DNA from 3 places in the Pantoea sp. BRR-3P genome. Region 1 is predicted to be linked to each of the others. Evidence: predicted binding sites of a transcription regulator. Region 1 holds the regulator's gene; each other region holds the start of a gene.
What was found. Region 1 encodes PhoB, which activates phosphate uptake and scavenging genes when phosphate is short. Its sites were predicted from a motif close to CTGTCATAAAACTGNCNNAT; they were not measured.

Region 1 (7,161 bases):
CTGCTCGCGCGCCTGCTTGATAGCGGCAGGACGCAAGAAACTTCCCACGGTATCGGCACGGAACGGGGCTTGAGCTGGCATCTTCACTCCTTTAACCCCACGTATAATTACGACAGGGTATAATTTCATTGGGTTATTTTAGCCGTCTGGATGGCTACATGTCCAAGAAGAGTGCCACGCTATGCTCATCCCGGCAATAGAAGAAATTTCAGCTCACATGAAGGAATTTCATGATCAGATGCACGTTCTTCAATTTCCTTCAACGGCGGCACGCGCCTGTGCCATTTGGCTGTCCGATAACGGCAGATAACCGGCTTCGCTCACCCGCCGCTGTCCTTGTGGTGATAGCACCTGATGCAGGAAGGCATTGACCAGCGGCGGTAAGGGTTTGCCCGGCGCTTTATTCACGTAGATATACAGCGGACGCGACCACGGATAACGGCCGCTACGAATGGATTCGGCATCCGGCATCACGCTTTCGCCCGCCGGCGTATCCACCGGCAGCATTTTCACACCGCTGAGATGAAAGCCAAAGCTAGCGTAGCCAATGCTGTTCGGTGTGGCGGCGACGGCCTGTACCACCGCTGCGGAACCGGGAAATTCAGCGACATCCGCCCGAAAATCGCCGTTACACAGCGCCTGCTGCTTAAAGAAACCCCAAGTGCCTGAAGCGGAGTTGCGGCCGTAGCGCTGAATGCTGCGCGTCGTCCATGCGCCGCGACTCAAGCCGAGATCGCCCCAGTGCTGCGGCACCTGTTGCGCGCCACACAGTCGGGTAATGGAAAACAGCGCATCAAGCTGCTGCGGCGCGATATGCGACAGCGGATTGTCCTGATTAACGACCACCACCAGCGCATCCATCGCCACCGGAACCGCCAGCGGCGGGTAGCCGTAGCGGGCGATAAACAGCTGACGTTCATCACTCTGCATCGGACGGCTCATCGCCCCCAGCTGCGCCGCCCCCGCCGCCAGTGCGGTAGGCGCCGTTGAGGATCCCGCCGCCTGTACCTGCACGTTCACACCCGGTGACTGGCGGCTGAAATCTTCCCCCCACAACGTCATCAGGTAACCTAGCGTATCCGATCCCACGCTGCTGAGATTGCCCGTCAGCATAGTTTGTTGGGCGTGCGCTAAAGCAGAGCAAAGCAGCAAGCAGGAGAGCAACAGCGATTTCATGAGTGGTTCCGCAATTCAATAAGGGCTCTATTCTGTCGCGGCGCGATTTATCGCGCAATTAAATGCGTCATGGCAGCCAGCGAGGCGCGAATAGGTCGCCATGAAAGGCGTAATGCTCGTCAGTTAAGCATGCATCGGTCACCATGAATGGTGACCCTACGTGGATATCGCCGGGTTTTCGTAGGGTGCGCATTCATGCGCACCTGCATAAACAGGCATTTTTTTGCTTAAGTGAGCGGCATCACGCCATGAATGGCGCCCCTACGTTTGCGGAGCTGGGTTTTCGTAGGGTGCGCACCTGAATGCATAGGCAATAAATTGACTCACTAGGTGTTAACACGCTCTTGAGCCACGTTAGCCACAATCAACCGTGGCGGCAGAAGAAAGCTGAAGCAGGTTTCCTGATGCGGCACGCTGGTGATCTCCAGCCGCGCATTATGATGGCCCAACGCGTGTTTCACGATCGCCAGCCCTAGCCCGCTACCGCCGGTGGCGCGCGAACGTGCTTTATCCACGCGATAGAAGCGTTCAGTCAGGCGCGGCAAGTGCTGCTCGCTGATGCCGGGGCCGTCATCGCACACCTTAAACTGCGCGCCTTGTTTGGTACGCAGCCAGCTGATGTCGATACGCGTCCCTTCCGGCGTGTGGTTCACCGCGTTATACACCAGGTTGGAAATGGCGCTGCGCAGTTGCTCATCATTGCCAAATACTTTGAGATGCGGATCGGTATGGAAATGGAGGGTATGACGTCCCTGACTCAACGTTTCTGCTTCACGCTGCAGCAGCAGCAGCATGCCCGGCACATCTACCGTCTCTTTCAGATCGATGGCCGGCGCCGCTTCAATACGCGATAAGGTCAGCAACTGTTTTACCAGGCTGTCCATGCGGCGCGTTTGCTCTTGCATGGTGTGCAGCGCTTTGCTGCGCGTGCGCTCGTTCATCACTGCGTCATCCATCATCTCCAGATAACCCTGCAACACGGTGAGCGGCGTGCGCAGTTCATGACTAACGTTGGCAAAGAAGTTACGTCGCGCGCCTTCCAGCTGGTGCATCTGGGTAACATCACGCGCCACCATCAGCCATTGCCCTTCACTGTAAGGCATCACGCGGAATTCCATATGATGCTGATTATTGAGGATCTGCGTCAGCGGCGCGTCAAAATTGCGCTGACGGATATAGCGGGAAAACTCGGGATAGCGCAGTAAGTTGAGGATGTTCTGCCCGTTATCCTCTGGCCAGCGCAAGCCCAGATGCTGCTGCGCCAGGCCATTACACCAGAAAATGGTGCCCTCTTCGGTGGTGAGCACCACGGCATCCGGCAGCGATTCTGCGCCGCTACGGAAACGTTTGATCAGGTTACCCAGCTCGCGCCGACGCCGGCGGTTACGCAGCTGCATCTGATACAAACCGTAAAACAGCGGTTCCCAGCTGCCGCGCCCGGCAGGCGGCGTCATGGAGCGATCAACCCACAGCCAGTGCGACAGGCGCATGAGATTCCTGAAGTGCCAAAACAACACGCCGGTGACGGCAATCAGTAGCAGCCACGGCAGATAACCGAACAACAGACCGAGCACCAGCGCAGGTAAACACACCAGCGCCAGCTCAATCAACAATCTCTTCCAGGAGAGTCGTTCCAGCACGGTAAAAACTCCGTTTAGTAGCGGGCAGAGAAACGATACCCTGTTCCGCGAACGGTTTGAACCATGCGATCGTGGCCGGTGAGCTCCAGCGCTTTGCGTAAACGGCGAATATGCACATCGACGGTACGATCTTCGACATACACATTGGTGCCCCAGACGTGGTTCAACAGCTGCTCGCGACTGTAGACGCGTTCCGGGTGGGTCATAAAGAAGTGCAGTAATTTATATTCGGTCGGTCCCATCTCCAGCGGCGTGGTTTCGGACATCACACGATGCGAGGAGGGATCGAGGCTTAAACCCTGCATCTCAATCACCTCTTCCACCGCCATCGGTGAAATTCGGCGCATGACCGCTTTGATACGCGCCATCAACTCTTTCGGCGAGAACGGCTTGGTGATGTAATCATCCGCGCCCACTTCCAGACCACGCACGCGATCTTCCTCTTCACCACGCGCCGTCAGCATCATCACCGGAATGTCGCGCGTCATCGCTTCGCGTTTCAAATGTTTAATAAATTGAATGCCACTGCCACCGGGCAACATCCAGTCCAGCAGAATTAAATCAGGCCAGGGTTCGATCAGCTTACCAATCGCGCTGTCATAATCTTCCGCCTCAATAGGCTGGTAATCATTCTGTTCCAGCACGAAACATAACATTTCACGGATGGGAGCTTCGTCTTCCACAACCAAAATGCGCTTAGCCATTGTAACTCCTGCTAGTGTGACACCGTGTCACTGGGATTTGCGGCGCCATTATGCGTCAGTTTTATGACACTTTTATGAAAACCCCGCCCCGTGATAAATAGATAAAAAACAGAAATGTGACAAGCAAAATCCCCTTTTTTCGTTTGCTACTGAAGCCGTTATACTTGCGCATTGTTTTTATTTAGCAGGAAGCATACATGCGCATCATTCACACCGCTGACTGGCATCTTGGCCAGTTCTTTTACAGTAAAAGTCGCGCCAGGGAACATCAGGCGTTTCTCGACTGGCTGCTGGATCAGATTGTGCAGCATCAGGTGGATGCGCTGATTATCGCCGGCGATCTGTTTGATACCGGTTCGCCGCCGAGCTATGCGCGTGAAATGTTTAACCGCTTTGTGGTGGCGCTGCAGCCCTGCTGCTGTCAGCTGGTGCTGCTGGCGGGCAATCACGATTCGGTTGCCACCCTGAATGAATCGCGCGAGCTGCTGGCCTGCCTGAATACCCAGGTGATCACCAGCGCCACACCGCAGGGCGAGCAGCAGGTGCTAACGCTGAAGCAGCGCGATGGCGCGCCGGGCGCGCTGCTGTGCGCCATTCCTTACCTGCGCCCGCGCGATATTCTGCGCAGCCAGGCCGGACAATCCGGGCGCGAGAAACAGCTTTCGCTGCTGGAAGCGATCGAGCAGCACTATCAGCAGTGCTTTGCCGCCGCCCAGGCGCAGCGCGAGGCGCTGACGAACAAACTGCCCATTATCGCCACCGGCCATCTCACCACCGTTGGCGTCACCAAAAGTGACTCGGTGCGCGACATCTATATCGGCACGCTGGATGCCTTCCCGGCGCAGGCGTTTCCACCGGCTGATTACATCGCGCTCGGCCACATTCATCGCGCACAGCGCATCGCTAACAGCGACCATATTCGCTACAGCGGCTCGCCGATTCCGCTCAGCTTTGACGAACTTGGGCGTGAAAAGAGCGTGTTTCTACTGGAGTTCAGCGCCACGCTTGATGCCGTTACGCCGTTGACCATTCCACTATTCCAGCCGATGCAGATGCTTAAAGGCTCAATGGCGGAGATCGAACATCAGCTGGCGCAGTTCAGCGAGCGTGCCAGCGAACATCCCACCTGGCTGGATATTGAGATCACTACGCAGGAATATCTCAGCGATTTGCAGCGCCGCATCGAAGCATTAACAGAAAATCTACCGGTTGAAGTGCTGCTGGTGCGCCGCAGCCGCGAACAGCGGCAGCGCAGCCTGGAACGTCTGGAAAACGAAACCCTGAGCGAATTAAAAGTCGAAGAGGTTTTTGCCCGCCGCCTGGCGCAGGAAGAGCAGCTGGATGCTGAGCAGGCCGAGCAGCTGACGCTGATGTTCCGCCGCCAGCTTGCAGCGCTGGAGAATCCATCCGCATGAAAATTTTGACGCTCCGATTTAAAAATCTCAATGCGCTGCGCGGCGAATGGTTTATCGACTTCCGTCGCGAGCCTTTCGCCAGCAACGGCCTGTTTGCCATTACCGGTGCCACCGGCGCGGGCAAAACGACGCTGCTTGATGCCATTTGCCTGGCACTTTATCACCAGACGCCGCGCCTTGGCGTGCTGTCGCAAACGCAGAATGAGCTGATCACCCGTGACACCGCCGAATGTCTGGCAGAAGTGGAATTCGAAATCAAAGGCGAAGCCTGGCGCGCCTTCTGGAGCCAAAACCGCGCGCGCGGGCTGGTTGACGGCAAATTGCAGGCGCCGCGCGTCGAGCTGGCCCGCGTCGCCGATAATCAAATCATCGCCGATAAAGTGGGCGACAAGTTAAAAGCGATCGAAACCTTATCAGGACTGGATTTTGCCCGCTTTACCCGCTCAATGATGCTGTCACAGGGCCAGTTTGCCGCCTTCCTCAATGCGAAACCTGGCGAACGCGCCGAGCTGCTGGAAGAGCTCACCGGCACCGAGATCTACGGACAAATTTCGATTCAAATCTACGAACGCTGGCGCAGCGCACGTGGCGAGCTGGAGACGCTGCGCGCCCGCGCGGGCGGCATGTTGCTGCTGGATGAAGCGCGACGGGCAGAACTGACGCAGCAGCTGGCGGAGCTGAGCGCTCAGGAAAAAACGTTAAGCGAACAGCTAATACAGGCCCAGCAGCAGCAGCAGTGGCTGACGCAGTCACAGCAGCTGGCGCAGGAACAGCAGCAGGCCGAACAGGCGCTGCTGAGCGCACAGCAGGCATGGCAGCAGGCCGATAGCGATCGTCAGCGCCTGGCGCGCGCGGAACCGGCGGAAAAGCTGCGCGATAAACTCCAGCAGCGCGAACGGCTGCAAGCCGATCGGCAAGCTCTGGAACAACACTCACAGCAGTTGCAGAGCCAGCAGCAGCAAGCCAAAGCGACGCTAGAGCAGAGCGAGAATCACTATCAGGCAGCACAACAGGCGCGTGAGCAAGCGCTACAACAGCAGCAGCAGCTGGAAACGCTGCTCACCGAGCAGGTCATTCCGCTCGATCACAACATCGCGCATACGGCGCAACAACTTGAGGAACAGCAGCGGCTGCATGCCCAGCAGCAACTGACACTGCAAAACAGCCAAAGCGCGCTCACCCTGCAACAGCAGGTGAGTGAACGTTTACAGCAGCAGCTGGCGCAGCAGCAGGAATATCGTAGCCGCGAAGCGGCGGTGGCCCATTGGGGCGCAGAAATAACCCGCTGGCAGGCCGACATTGCCCGGTTGACCGAACGCGAACAGGCGCTGACACAGCTGGCTCAAAAACAGCTGCAGCAGCGCAGCCAGCTTGAACAGCTGCAACAGGCGCAGGCACAGCGCGAGCAGGCCGCGCAGCCTCTGCAACAGGCTGAAGCACAGGCCGCACTGCAACAGCTGCAAGCAGAGCAAGTACTGACTTCGCTTGAGAATGAGCTCAGCAGCTCGCAGCTGCGGACCGCCCTTGCCCAGCATCAAAAACAGCGTCCAGCGCGCCAACAGCTCACTCTGCTCGCCGCTCAGTGGCAATCGCTACAACCGCAACGCTTACAGCGTCAGCAGAAATTAGCCCAGCTGCAGCAACAGCATCAGCAAGCAGAGCAGGCGTTGCAGGAGCTGCGCGAGGATTATAAGCGGGAACATCAGGCGCTGCTTGATGTGCGCAGAATCTGCGAGCTGGAGCGCACCATTGCGCAGCTGGCCGAGGAACGTGCAAAGTTGCAGCCAGATCAGCCCTGCCCGCTGTGTGGCTCATGTCAGCATCCGGCGATTGCGCAATATCAGCAGCTTGAACCTGGCGCAAATCAGCAGCGTCTAAACGCGCTGGAAACACGCGTGGCGCAGCTAAAAGAATCCGGTACGGCCAAAGGCGAGCAGCAGAAACTGTCACTGCAACAGCAGCAGGCATTGCAGCAGGAAATCAGCGAATACGATCGGCAGATTGCGACGGCAGCCACTCAGTGGCAAGCGCTGTGTGGTGAGCTGGCACTTACCTGCACGCTGGAGCAGCAGGCCGAATTTGCTCAATGGCAGCAGCAGCAGGATGCACAGGAACTGACTCAACAGCAGCAGCTTCAGGCGCGGGAAGACGCGGTGCGCGCCGCACAGCAGGCGAAGGATGCGCATCTGCAACAGCAGCAGCAGTGGCAACAGCACCAAAACCAGC
Region 2 (7,161 bases), 1.4 Mb from region 1:
GTGACTCCAGCATCTTCGGAAAAGGAGTCAATCATGACTAAGATCGGCATTAACGGCTTTGGCCGTATCGGACGCAACGTTTTTCGTGCAGCACTTGGCAGCGATGATATTGAGATCGTCGCCATTAACGACCTCACCGACAGTAAGACCCTCGCGCATCTGCTAAAACACGATTCTCTGCTCGGCAGACTGCCCGCTGAAGTGGAAGCCGGTGAAGGCGAATTACGCATCGATGGCAAAGCGGTGCGCGTATTCAGCGAGCGCGATCCGGCCAATATTCGCTGGCGCGATGTCGGCGTCGATATCGTAATTGAAGCTACCGGCTTCTTTACCGAGCGCGACAAAGCCGCCGTGCATATCACCAGCGGCGGTGCCAAACGTGTGATTATTTCCGCACCCGGCAAAAATGATGACCTGACAATTGTGCTCGGCGTTAACGATCAACGTTACGATCCGCAACAGCATTTTGTGGTGAGTAACGGCAGCTGTACCACCAACGGCTTAGCGCCGGCAGCGGCGGTATTGCATCAGGCATTTGGTATCGAGCACGGGTTAATGAATACCACGCATGCTTATACCAACAGCCAGGTGCTGCACGATCAGCCCGAGAAAGATCTGCGCGGTGCGCGTGCGGCAGCGCTGTCGATTGTGCCTTATTCCAGCGGCGCGGCAAAGGCGCTGGGCCGCGTGATCCCTGAGCTGGAGGGGCGTTTGACCGGCTATTCACTGCGCGTGCCGGTGCCGGTGGTATCGATCGTCGATTTAACCGTAACGCTGCAACGCGATGTCACCGCTGAAGAGGTGAATGCCGCCTTTAAAGCCGCGGCCGCAGAAGGCCCGCTGAAAGGTATTTTGGGCTACAGCGACGAACCATTAGTCTCTAGCGATTATCAGGGCGATGCCCGTTCATCGATTATCGACGGACTCTCAACGCTGGTGATTGGCGGCAATCTGGTGAAGATTCTTGCCTGGTACGACAACGAATGGGGCTTCTCAAATCGTCTGGTAGATTTGGCACGCTTAATGGCAAAACGCGGATTGTGATTTTGGTGCGCATCAATGCGCACCATACGAAAATCGTAGGGTCGCCATTTATGGCGACCGTTTTAACACCTTACTTGAGTCCCATCGCGTCCTTCAGGGTAAAGAACAGATCGGTCTGGTCGGTTAATCCCACCACATTCGCCGCATGCGGACCGTACGCCGCGATGCGCACCTGCGTGCCGGTATGCTCCTGCGAATCCTCTTCTGAATTACCGTAGCTGATGGTCATCACCGCGCCATCTTTGGTATTCACCGCTTGCGTCAGGCCCGGTGCTTTGGTGCCGTTTTCAACGATCTGGCTGCTGTGGGCGTGATCGGCGGTCACCACCACCAGCGTATCGCCATGCTCGCGCGCAAACGCTAGCGCTTCCTGTACCGCTTCATCCAGATCCACGGTTTCACCAATCTGACCGCACGGGTTCGCCGCGTGATCCTGCTTATCAATCGATGCGCCTTCCACCTGCAGGAAGAAACCTTTGTCGTTAGTGCTCAGCAGAGTAATGGCCTTTTTAGTCATCTGCGCCAGCGTCGGTACTGAAGCCGGACGATCTTTATTGACTTCACAGGTCACTACCGGCTTATCAATGTTGCCGTGATAGCTGGCTTTCGGTCCCTGCCAACGCACCGGCATATTGCCATCGGCAAACAGGCCCAGAAGCGGTTTGCTCTGATCGGCCTGCTGAATGGCATTCATGCCCTGCAGATTATCAATCCACTGATAGCCCAGCGCCTGCGCCTGTTCACGCAGGGTTTTGCCCTGATACTCGCCGGCTTTGGCGGTTTCATTAAAGGACTTCGCACCGCCGCCCAACGTGACATCTGGGCGGGTTTTCAGCAGCTGTTCAGTAATCGATCCTTTACCGCCCTGCTCCAGCGCGTTGCCCGGGCACAGCTCGCTGGTTTTCTCCGGGCCGTAGCATTTGCGCGAGGTGACGTGTGCCATTAAGGCGGCTGGCGTGGCATCCTGCAGTTCAGCGGTCGAGACGTTGCCGGTGGCTTTACCCGCGGCTTTCGCCAGCTCAAGAATCGTCACCTGATCTTTGCCATTAACATCGACGCCAATCGCGCCGTTGTAGGATTTGGTGCCGGTGGCCCACGCAGTAGCCGACGCGGCAGAATCCGTTACGTAATTGGGTTTATGGGTTTTCTTGTCCAGCGAGTAATGGGTGTATTGACCGGTGAGCGGCAACGCATCCAGGCCGGGGAAGAAACCGCCGGCGCCGCGCGCCTGGTTGCGGGCGGCGGTGATTTCCGAATCGCCCATGCCATCACCAATCAGCAGAATCACGTTTTTCGCGGTGCTATTGATTAATGAGGCTTTTAACGCCTCGGTCTGGTCGCCGGTCAGACGACGCGCGCCGCCGTGCTCGGTAATATCGCCGGTGGCGGCGCGTGAATAATTTGCATCATCTGCCACTGCTAACGTCGCGATCAGAGAAGTCAGCAGCGTAACCGTAAAGAGAAGTATGGATTTCATTAATAAGCATCCTTAGCTGTAAATATAACCAAATGTTTCCGCGGACAAGTCTGCGACAGTGCGGTGACGCTTTTGTGACACAGAGAGGATAATTTGATGACAGAACAGGCAGGGTGAGCAAGCCGAAGGCAATACGCTCAGAGCTTAAGCGGATAGAACAAAAGGAGAAAATAGCGCTTGACCCTTTTCAGCGATCTCCCTATAGTAGCGCCCCGTTGACCCAGCGCGGTTGGCAAAAAAATGTGGTGAGGTGTCCGAGTGGCTGAAGGAGCACGCCTGGAAAGTGTGTATACGGCAACGTATCGGGGGTTCGAATCCCCCTCTCACCGCCACATTCCGAAGAAGAGTCTGAACTCACGTTCAGACTTTTTTTTTGCCTATTCTGCAGAGAGAGGGGGTGAGAAGCCCCGACGGGGTTTGACAACTGGCGCAGCCAGTTGGACAGCGGAGCCTGCGACGCTGCCCGCAGGGTGAGCGCAGCGAATCAATCCCCCTCTCACCGCCACATTCCGAAGAAGAGTCTGAACTCACGTTCAGACTTTTTTTTTGCACCCAGCACAGCGACGAAATTTCAGCCGAGTAGACTAACGTGTCGCCTTAAGCACATCGGAAAGACCGCGCGCCAATAACTCGCGAGGGGCATCTGTGCCGTCTACTGGAAGAAGGGTTCTGCTATGAATTTTCCAGCGCCCTTCATGACGTTCTAACTCCCAGCGATTAACCACTACCCGATGAATGCGATAGCCGGTTGAGTAACCATGATTGGCCATTTCACGCGGCTCACCCTGTTTATCCAGCTGCAACAGCTGTAAATAGGAGGTCACTATGGCTTTGTTGCCGCGCAAATCAATCAGCGGTAATCCAGTAAAATGCGCAAGCCCACTTTTAATCGCTTCCTCGTGTGCCGGTCGGAGAATAAATGCAGCGATCGCATCGACCCCTTTTGCCCCATCCAGTTCCTCACCACGATTAAAAGTGCCCTCCTCCATATAAACAGCAGCGGTATATTCGGCAAGACCGGTATCTGCGCTGGGCGGATGGGAAGCAATCAGCTCATATATTGCTAATTTATCCTCAATGATTTGCAGTCGCTGTTCTAATTTTTGGGTAGTTATTTCAGTCATAAATCTTATCTCCAGCAGCGCGATTTATCGCTATTTATGAATAAGTCTGTTGATGACTGGATGCACAATCTCCTGGAATAACGCTGTGTTTTCGAGCGCTCTGGCGGCCAACATCGCCCCATGAACGGTTGCCATCACAGATTTGGCCTGGGTCTCTGGCGCCTCATCAAGCTGAAAAATGCCGCTGATTTCCCCTTTACGCAGTAGCGCTGTGAGCCAATCGGCCAGATCGGAGAAATGCCCGCTCACTTCAGAAGATATTTCTCGCGGCAACTTAGGCAGTTCCACCGAAAGCATGACGCAAATACAGAAAGGAGACGTTCCCTCACTAATACAGGCTGACCAGTAATCGATATAAGCCTGCAGTTCCAGCAGAGGATCGTTGAGGTTCTGCTCCAACGCCGCCATTCCCATTCTGGCCTCCTCACGATATTCCGCAACGACAGCTTGCACCAGTTCAACTTTACTGGGGAAATGATGATGAATACTGGCTTTTTGAATCTGAACCAATTCAGCAATATCAGCATAGCTAAAGCTGTTATAGCCACCCGAGGTCAGCAACTGCCTGGTGTGGAGGATGATTTCTCTGGCTTTGGGTGAGCGTTCTATCAGCATAAATTTCCTAAACAATGTACTTATTCAACACGCATAACTCTTATCGTAAAACTAAAGAGATAGAGCCTTAAAGTCAAGGGAAACCTACTAGTTGGTAGGTTGAAGATCGAATGCAATTTAGTTAAGAAAAACACTAAATCATTTACCGCTAAAAATAATATTATAAAAAATAAATCCTCAAGGCAGCGCGCCCTCTGCTTCCATCTCACGCGCTAATTCAATAAGCGCACCTTTATTTTTGATAATATAACCAGACCTGGCTTTAGTTAATAACCCCTCCTGCGTCAGTTGCGCAATGACATATAAGAGATGGCGATATGACACCCCCATATATTCTGCAACCTGCGTATGCTTTTCGTGATAAACATCACCATTCTGCGTCAATAGGATAAAAGCCGCCAGCCGGTTAACCAACGAGAAGGATTGATTTCTGATGAGCGACACAATATTCCGATAATTTTTATGCGTTAAGCTAATACAAATATGACGTAAAAAAATAGCATCACTTAACAGTCTTTTCCGGAAAGGTTTAACGGGTAACGCCAGACACCAGCACTCCTCTATCGCCTGAACGGCACGCGGTTCATGCTGCTGATCGATAAGTTCAAGCTCCCCGATAAAACAATGCGCTGCAAAGAAATCAATTAATGATATTCGTCCATTGGCTAATGTCGCATACAGTTTCGCCCTGCCTCTTGCAAGATAAAACAGGTATGCCGGTTGCTCACCTTCTTTCACGATATAATCACCGGCCATGATATGAAGCAGTCGGGTTTCCGCCATCACCTCAACAGAAAATTTCGCTGTATAGTCTGAATTTTCAATTAATTTCCTCTTCAGATCTTCATTATGGATTTCTTTCATAATCGTTTCCCGATGTGAGATTTCTCATATTTAACATACAATTTTAGCTGTTAGGGTTAAAGCGTTGACACAGCATTTTTATCACACAGTTAAAAAATGCATGTTATTCCAACCCTAATAGAGGAAATGAGAAATGGCGCAGAGAAAAATTATTCTGGATTGTGATCCGGGTCATGATGATGCTATTGCAATTATGATGGCAGCAAAACATCCGGCGATTAATTTACTCGGTATTACTATCGTTGCGGGTAATCAGACCCTCGAGAAAACGCTGATCAACGGATTGAATGTTTGCCAACATTTAAACATTGATGTTCCGGTTTATGCTGGAATGCCGCAGCCGATTATGCGCCAGCAGATCGTGGCAGATAATATTCACGGCGAAACGGGGCTGGATGGTCCGGTATTTGGCCCCTTAACGCGTCAGGCAGAAAGCAAGCATGCGGTTCAGTATCTGATTGACACGCTGATGGCCAGCGACGGAGATATCACGCTCGTTCCGGTAGCGCCCTTGACCAATATTGCGGTCGCCATGCGCATGCAGCCAGCCATCATCCCAAAAATCAAAGAGATCGTACTAATGGGGGGCGCCTACGGTACGGGAAACTTTACTCCCTCTGCCGAATTCAATATTTACGCCGATCCGGAGGCGGCACGTGTCGTATTCACTTCAGGTGCACCGCTGGTAATGATGGGGCTCGATTTAACCAACCAAACCGTCTGCACAAAAGAGGTCATCGCCCGTATGGAGAAAGTTGGCGGTCCAGCTGGGCAACTGTTCAGTGACATCATGAATTTCACCCTCAAAACGCAGTTTGAGAATTATGGCTTAGCGGGCGGACCGGTTCATGACGCAACCTGTATTGGCTATTTGATTAACCCGGAAGGCATTAAAACTCAGGACATGTATGTCGAAGTCGATGTGAATAGCGGCCCATGCTATGGCCGTACGGTATGCGATGAGCTGGGTGTAATGGGAATACCCGCCAATGCCAAAGTTGGGATCACTATTGATACCCAATGGTTTTGGGATTTGGTGGAAGAGTGTGTACAGATGTACCCCCGATCGTAACGACCAATTCCATTTCCGTTATGGCATGCAAAAGAGGGGAAATTTATTGCATGCCAATTACTCCCGATGGGCAGTTTGCCGTCGCCCATAGAGATATCAGACATACCGAAATCGACTATGACGAGATAATCATTATGAATATAATGAGAAGTTTTTTGGGTATGGTGGTATTACTGGCCATCGCATACTTGCTGTCAGTAAATAAAAGAAAAATCAGTATAAGAACGGTAGGTGCTGCAATCCTTTTACAAATAGCCATTGGCGGAGCGATTCTTTATTTACCTCCGGGCAAATGGCTGGCTGAGAAAGTCGCCACCGGCGTACATAAAATAATGAATTACAGTGATGCTGGCAGCACATTCATATTTGGGGCATTAGCGGGACCAGATATGGACAGAGTATTTAATGGTGCCGGTTTTGTGTTCGCCTTTCATGTATTACCCGCCATTATCTTTATGACTGCATTAGTGAGCCTGCTGTATTACATAGGCGTGATGAAGTTATTGATCCGGGTACTGGGTGCTATTTTCCAAAAAGCACTCAATATCAGTAAAATTGAGTCTTTTGTCGCCGTTACCACCATTTTCCTTGGTCAAAATGAGATTCCGGCGATCGTTAAACCCTTCATTAATCGTCTGAACCGCAATGAACTGTTTACCGCTATTTGTAGCGGCATGGCCTCAATTGCGGGATCAACCATGATTGGCTATGCCGGGCTCGGTGTACCAATTGATTATTTACTTGCGGCATCGTTGATGGCCATCCCCGGCGGCATTCTTTTTGCCCGCATTCTGAGTCCAGCAACGGAAGAGACTCAGGTTGTTTTTGATAATCTCTCCTTCAGCGAAACACCGCCTAAAAGCGTGATTGAAGCAGCGGCGACCGGGGCAATAACCGGACTAAAGATTGCAGCAGGCGTTGCTACAGTTGTGATGGCTTTTGTTGCGATTATCGCCCTTATCAAT
Region 3 (7,161 bases), 800 kb from region 1:
TGGTGCATCTGGTTGCGCTGATGAGTCCCGGCCCGGACTTCTTCTTTGTCTCGCAAACGGCGGCGAGCCGATCGCGCAAAGAAGCGATGATGGGCGTATTGGGCATCACGCTGGGGATTGTCGTGTGGGCCGGCGTGGCGCTGATGGGCCTGCATTTGATCCTGGAAAAAATGGCCTGGCTGCATGAAATCATCATGGTCGGCGGCGGGTTGTATCTGCTGTGGATGGGCTGGCAGCTGATGCGTTCAGCGCGTCAACGTCACAAGCAGCCGCAGACGGAAGCACCGGTGGTCGAATTGCCGAAAAGAGGCATGAGTTTCCTGAAAGGTTTCCTCACCAATTTGTCGAACCCGAAAGCGATTATCTACTTCGGTAGCGTGTTCTCACTGTTTGTCGGCAACGATGTGGGTGCTATGGAGCGCTGGGGCTTGTTCCTGCTGATTATCGGTGAGACGTTCGCGTGGTTTACGCTGGTGGCGGCGATTTTCGCTATGCCGTGGATGCGTGATAAGTATCAGCGGATGGCGAAGTGGGTGGATGGCATGGCGGGTGTGTTGTTTGCCGGGTTTGGTATTCACCTCATCATTTCTCGATAAAATCTCGATCCGTAGCGGCGCAATTTATTGCGCGTCTTTCAACTGCGCGCGATAAATCGCGCCGCTACGATTAAGTACAAAATTTTAAGCCATTCTGCGGGCGCTGGCTAACAGCGCGCCTACCGCCATAAATAAGCCACCAAAGGTGCGGTTCAGTAGCTTCATCTGCTGCGGTCCTTTAATCCAGCCTGCAATGCGCGTTGCCAGCGTGGCATAACCAATCATCACGATGATATCGACCACGATGGTGGTGACGCCGAGCACCAGATATTGCATCAACTGCGGCTGGTGCGGCTGAATAAACTGCGGGAACAGTGCGGCAAGAAACACGATGCTCTTCGGGTTGGTGAGATTCACCAGCACCGCACGTTTAAACAGGCGACGCCGCGGCATCGCTTTGGCTACGGCATCAAGATCGATACCGCCAGCGGAACGCCACTGCTGAATGCCCAACCACACCAGATAGGCTGCACCGGCCCACTTCAGCACTTCAAAGGCCAGCAGTGATTGCGAGAACAGCGCCCCTAATCCGGCACCGACCAGCACGATATGAATGGCCAGGCCAAGCTGCAAGCCGGTAATCGATGCCACCGCGCCGCGATAGCCATGGCTGATGCCGGTGCTCATGGTGTTAATCGCGCCGGAACCGGGTGAAAGGCTAAGGATGGTTGTGGTCAGCAGGTAGGTTAACCACCATTCAATGGTCATGTGCGACATTCCCTGAAGTTAGCGAAGTGTGACACAATACGACAGAAAATCGCGGCACGCTATGCAGCTCAGGTGCGCCATTCACGTTTTTTTCAGGGGGGACGGATGCAGCATCATAAACAGAGTTGGCTCGGGCGTGAGCGAGGCTTTGCAGCCTTTGCCACCGGTCCGCTGCTCGACTTCTGGCGTCGCCGTGAGGAGTGTGAGTTTACCGGCGTGGGTAACCTGAAAATCCGCTATGTTCGTTTCACCTCACCGCAACATCGTCGTGTCATTCTGGTCGTGCCTGGCCGCATTGAAAGCTATATCAAATACCCTGAACTGGCCTATGACCTGTTCCACTGCGGCTACGATGTGGTGATTCTCGACCATCGCGGTCAGGGACGTTCCGAACGTCTGCTGGAAGATTCACATCGTGGACATGTGGTGGAATTTAGCCACTACGTTGACGATTTGGAAACGCTCTATCTGAAAGAAATTGTCAGCAACCACTATCAACAGCGCTATGTGCTGGCGCACTCCATGGGCGGTGCGATTTTAGCGCTGTTTCTGGCGCGCCAGCCGCAGGCGTTCCATGCTGCCGTATTTTCCGCGCCGATGTTTGGCATTGTGCTGCCGCTGCCTGACTGGATGGCGCACCGTATTCTCGACTGGACGGAAAAACTCCCCGCGCTGCGCGAAGGTTATGCGCTGGGAACCGGACGCTGGCGCGCCAGTCCGTTTGGCATCAACCGCCTGACGCACAGCCGTGAGCGCTACCGGCGCAACCTGCGATTTTACGCCGACGATCCGGCGATTCGCGTCGGCGGCCCCACCTATCATTGGGTGCGTGAAGGCGTACAGGCTGGACGTAACATTTTTAGTCAGATCGAGAAAATCACCACGCCAACCCTGCTGCTGCAGGCCAGCGAAGATGATGTGGTGGATAACCGCTCACAGGATCTCTTTTGTGCGGAGATGGCCAAAGCAGGGCATCCCTGTGCCGGCAACGCGCCCTATGTCATCAAAGGCGCACGCCATGAGATCTTGTTCGAAAAAGATGCGATGCGTGCTGAAGCGCTAAATGCGGTGGTGGATTTCTTCGAACATCACGCTTAACAAATATTAATTACCGATATCAATACCCGAGGTTTACATGTATCACATCGTCGCATCCGACCTGGATGGCACGCTGCTCTCTCCGGAACACCGTTTAACTCCGTTCGCGCGCACCACGCTGCAGGAACTGGTGGCGCGTGACATCCACTTTGTTTTTGCTACCGGCCGTCACTATATCGATGTGGGACAAATGCGCGATAAGCTCGGCATTCCGGCTTACATGATCACCTCTAACGGCGCGCGCGTGCACAACGCTGATGGCGAACTGGTGTTTAGCCACAATCTCGACGCCGATATTGCCAGCGATTTGTACGGCCTGCAGTATCACGATGAGCATATTCTGACGCACGTCTATCGTGACGACGAATGGTTCATGAGTCGCCATCGTCCGGACGAACAGGACTATTTCCGCGAATCGGTATTCAACTATCAGGTTTATCAGCCGGGTATGCTGCCAACCGACGGGATCAGCAAAGTATTCTTTACCTGCGATGATCCTGAGCGTTTGGTTCCGATGGAACAGGCGATAGAAGCACGCTGGGGCGATCGCGTGAACGTCAGCTTCTCGCTGCCGACCTGTCTGGAAGTGATGGCGGGTGGCGTTTCCAAAGGCCACGCGCTGGAAGCCGTCTCCAAACAGTTGGGTTACTCGCTGAAAGAGTGCATCGCCTTTGGCGACGGCATGAATGATGTGGAGATGCTCAGCATGTCAGGTAAAGGCTGCATCATGCGTAATGCACAGCAGCGCCTGAAAGACACCTTGCCAACGCTGGAAGTGATTGGCAGCAACGCGGAAGATGCGGTGCCGCACACCTTGCGTAAGCTGTTCCTCGCCTAAAAAAACGGGCCGGTGATTGCCGGCCCGCTCTGGTTATACCAACTGTTTCTTGTGCTTATGTTCGCTCATCATGGTGAGCAGCAGCAGAATCACCGCCAGCACCGATCCGCCAATCATCACGATGAAGCCGCCATCCCAGCCGAAGTAATCTACGGTGTAGCCGACAATGGCACTCGCCGCGACCGATCCGCCAAGATAGCCAAACAGCCCGGTAAAGCCCGCCGCGGTTCCCGCCGCTTTTTTCGGAGCCAGCTCCAGCGCGTGCAAGCCAATCAACATCACCGGACCGTAAATCAGGAAGCCGATCACAATCATGCACAGCATATCGATGCCTGGATTGCCGGGCGGGTTCAGCCAGTACACCACGGTGGCAATGGTCACCAGCGTCATAAAGAACACGCCGGTGGCGCCACGGTTGCCTTTAAAGACTTTATCTGACATCCAGCCGCACAATAGCGTGCCAGGAATACCAGCATATTCATAGAAGAAGTAAGCCCAGGAGGACTTATCCAGTGTGAAGTGTTTTACTTCTTTCAGGTAGGTTGGCGACCAGTCGAGAATGCCGTAGCGCAGCAGGTAAACAAACACGTTTGCCAGCGCGATATACCACAGCAGCTTATTGGGCAAAACGTACTGCATAAAAATCTGCTTTGCCGTCAGCTCCTGCTCGTGGTTCTCGTTGTAATCAGGCGGGTAATCGTTCTTCCAGGCTTCAATCGGCGGTAGACCGCAGGACTGCGGCGTGTCGCGCATGAGCGCAAAGGCGATGAAAGCGATGATAATCGCGCAAAACGCGGGCATATACAGCGCCGCTTTCCAGTCGTTGAACCACGCCATACCCAAAAGGAACAGCAGCGGTGGAATGCCGCCGCCAACGTTATGCGCACAGTTCCATATCGACACAATGCCGCCGCGCTCCTTCTGCGACCACCAGTGCACCATGGTGCGTCCACACGGTGGCCAGCCCATGCCCTGGAACCAGCCGCACAGGAATAGCAGCACAAACATCACCATGATGCTTGATGTCGCCCACGGTACGAAGCCCATAAACAGCATTACCGCTGCAGCGAGGATCAATCCAGCGGGTAAAAACACGCGCGGATTCGAGCGGTCCGACACTGATCCCATAATGAATTTCGAGAAGCCGTAAGCGATAGAAATTCCCGACAGCGCAAATCCGAGATCGCCTCGCGAGAAACCTTGTTCAACCAGATAAGGTATCGCCAGCGCAAAGTTCTTACGCACGAGATAGTAGGCGGCATAGCCAAAAAATATTCCCAGGAAAATTTGCCAGCGCAGACGACGATAGAGCGGATCGACACGATCATCCGCCACCTGTGGCCGATGCGATGCAGGTTTGAAGATACTCAACATGAGTGTGGCCCTCCAGGGCGCGATATCGTTATGAATTCCCAGCAGGTTGGGGCAAATGCAGCAAAGGTTATAAACGGAAAGGCGATGTTTCCATTTCGCGCAAAGGATAGTGATGGTCACGTACGGTTACTGTGATATGTGACACATTTGTTACAGTTTGATGACGATGAAGAGCGATAAAAACCAGGAAATGTTGTATTTCGCGCATTTTACTGGGGTTATAAAGCGAAGCGATAACGATTAATTGGTGGTATTTTACGCTATTGTAAACCAGATAATTCAGCCCGATCGCGACAGTTTGTTTACACTAGCGCCACTGTTTATTTTGGGATCGTTACCGTGCTGTTACTGATCGTTACCACCATTCTGTGGGCTTTTTCCTTCAGTTTAATCGGGGAATATTTGGCGGGTCAGGTGGATTCCTGGTTCTCTGTGCTGATGCGTTTAGCGCTTGCCGCTATCGTCTTTTTGCCTTTCCTGCGCTGGCGCGGCTATCGTGCCTCTACCATCCTGCTGTATATGCTGGTGGGCATGCTGCAGCTCGGCATCATGTACTTGCTGAGCTTTGAAGCTTACTTGTATCTGAGCGTGACCGAGTTCCTGCTGTTTACCGTGATGACGCCGCTGTATGTCACGCTGATCTACGATTTACTCAGTCGGCGTCCGCTGCGTATCGGCTACGCCTTCAGCGCTATGCTGGCTGTGATTGGGGCGGCGATTATTCGTTATGACAAAGTGAGCGACCATTTCTGGTTTGGCTTGCTGCTGGTGCAGGCGGCGAATATCTGCTTCGCCATTGGCATGGTCGGCTACAAGCGCCTGCAGGAAACCCGCCCAATGCCGCAGCACACCGCGTTTTCATGGTTCTATCTCGGTGCGGTGATCATCGCCGTCATTGCCTGGAGCCTGTGGGGCAATCCCAACAAACTGCCTACAACGTCGCTGCAGTGGGGCATTCTGGTATGGTTGGGCGTTGTGGCTTCAGGTTTGGGCTACTTCATGTGGAACTACGGCGCCACGCAGGTGGATGCGGGCACCTTGGGCATTATGAACAATATGCATGTGCCAGCGGGCTTACTGGTGAATCTGGCGATCTGGCAGGAAAAACCGCACTGGCCGAGCTTTCTCGCCGGTGCCGCAGTGATCTTCGCATCACTTTATGTGCATAAACGCTGGGTGTTGGGCAGGAGTTCCAAAAGCAGCGCATAGAGTCAAAATCTCAGCGCTGTGTCGTAGGGTCGCCATTTTTGGCGACCCATTTACGCCTTCTTAACTGGCCCCGGCCGATGAATCATCGTCAAACCCTTCAGGAAATTACGCAGAATCTGGTCGCCGCACTCGCGGAAATTCTTATGATCCGGGTTACGGAAAATGGCCCCCACCTCAGCCTGCGAAATCTTGAAGTTCGCTTTCAGCAGCACATCCGGAATATCGGTGGTTTTCAGCGCAAAGGCGATACGCAGCTTCTTCATGAAAATATTATTGTTCATGCGACGCTCAATCGACGGTGCGGGCGCATCTTCACTCTTACCGCGACGGTAAAAAATCAGACCGTTGAGGAAGTAACCCATCAACACATCGGGCAGCTTGCGAAACGCGGCATCGTCATCCTTCTTCATCCACGCCTGCACATCTTCCAGCGGCACTTCACTTCCCGCTAAGGCAAAAATCTCCACCACTTTGCTATCGCTCAAATCCAGCATATAGCGCACGCTGCGCAGAACATCGTTACTCATCATGGTGAAACTCTCTTGGTCGCGGGTTGAGGCGGCGCATTATAGAGCAGGCGAGGCAGGGATAACAGCACAGGCGACATTCGCCGCCCCGCGTCATCAGGATGAGGTGGTTTGTAATGCGCCAGGACGCGCAGCATCGCGCACGAAAGGTAAGTGTTCACAGGCGTGCTGACGGGCAAAACGTACAAAGGCTTCCAGCACCGGCTGACGCTGCTCGCCTTCACGTACCGCAGCATACAGGCGACTCCACAGGCCCTCGCCCAGCGTTCTGGTCACCACCAATCCCTGATGCTCGAAATTCTCCACCACCCAATGTGGCAGCGCGGCAATGCCCATGCGCGCTGACACCATCTGAATCAGCAGCAATGTATTATCCACGCTCTTCAGCGCAGGACTCACGCCCGCCGGCTGCAGGAAATGCCGCCAGACATCCAAACGTTGACGCTGCACCGGATAAATCATCAGCACCTCTTCAGCCATATCTTCCGGAGAGATGTGATCAAGCTGCGCCAAAGGATGATCCGGCGCCATTACCAAACGCACTTCAAAATCAAACATCGGCGTGTAGAACAATCCGCTGCGCGGCAGAATATCTGAGGTTAATACCACATCCAGCTCACCCTGCTGCAGTGCGGGTTGCGGATCAAAGGTCACGCCGGATTTGAAATCCATCACCACCTGCGGCCAGCTTTGGCGGAAATTATTTAACGCGGGCGTCAGCCACTGAATACAGCTGTGGCACTCAATGGCGATACGCAACGTGGCCTGATGCGGCTCATGGCATGCCTGCAGGGCCTGCTGAATCTGCGGC

Region 2: phoA (alkaline phosphatase) is a predicted target of PhoB. The motif match lies at 2,583-2,602, and genes of this name have one in related genera.
Region 3: glpT (glycerol-3-phosphate transporter) is a predicted target of PhoB. The motif match lies at 4,751-4,770, and genes of this name have one in related genera.

Annotation. Positions count from the first base shown of each region.
Region 1 covers NZ_CP155066.1:3,048,490-3,055,650, forward strand. Annotated here, with positions in the region: gene AAGR08_RS14230 (cobalamin-independent methionine synthase II family protein) at 1-81, opposite strand, end outside; gene AAGR08_RS14235 (phosphate ABC transporter substrate-binding protein PstS family protein) at 250-1,176, opposite strand; gene phoR (phosphate regulon sensor histidine kinase PhoR) at 1,503-2,816, opposite strand; gene phoB (phosphate response regulator transcription factor PhoB) at 2,831-3,520, opposite strand; gene sbcD (exonuclease subunit SbcD) at 3,718-4,935, shown strand; gene AAGR08_RS14255 (AAA family ATPase) at 4,932-7,161, shown strand, end outside.
Region 2 covers NZ_CP155066.1:1,611,536-1,618,696, reverse strand. Annotated here, with positions in the region: gene gap (type I glyceraldehyde-3-phosphate dehydrogenase) at 34-1,044, shown strand; gene phoA (alkaline phosphatase) at 1,115-2,521, opposite strand; tRNA gene AAGR08_RS07435 (tRNA-Ser) at 2,766-2,853, shown strand; gene AAGR08_RS07430 (nuclear transport factor 2 family protein) at 3,106-3,645, opposite strand; gene AAGR08_RS07425 (TetR/AcrR family transcriptional regulator) at 3,676-4,260, opposite strand; gene yeiL (transcriptional regulator YeiL) at 4,438-5,124, opposite strand; gene rihB (ribosylpyrimidine nucleosidase) at 5,258-6,196, shown strand; gene AAGR08_RS07410 (NupC/NupG family nucleoside CNT transporter) at 6,331-7,161, shown strand, end outside.
Region 3 covers NZ_CP155066.1:3,843,854-3,851,014, reverse strand. Annotated here, with positions in the region: gene rhtC (threonine export protein RhtC) at 1-596, shown strand, start outside; gene rhtB (homoserine/homoserine lactone efflux protein) at 681-1,304, opposite strand; gene pldB (lysophospholipase L2) at 1,410-2,402, shown strand; gene yigL (sugar/pyridoxal phosphate phosphatase YigL) at 2,440-3,240, shown strand; gene glpT (glycerol-3-phosphate transporter) at 3,274-4,614, opposite strand; gene AAGR08_RS17775 (carboxylate/amino acid/amine transporter) at 4,954-5,823, shown strand; gene AAGR08_RS17770 (DUF1456 family protein) at 5,874-6,353, opposite strand; gene metR (HTH-type transcriptional regulator MetR) at 6,447-7,161, opposite strand, start outside.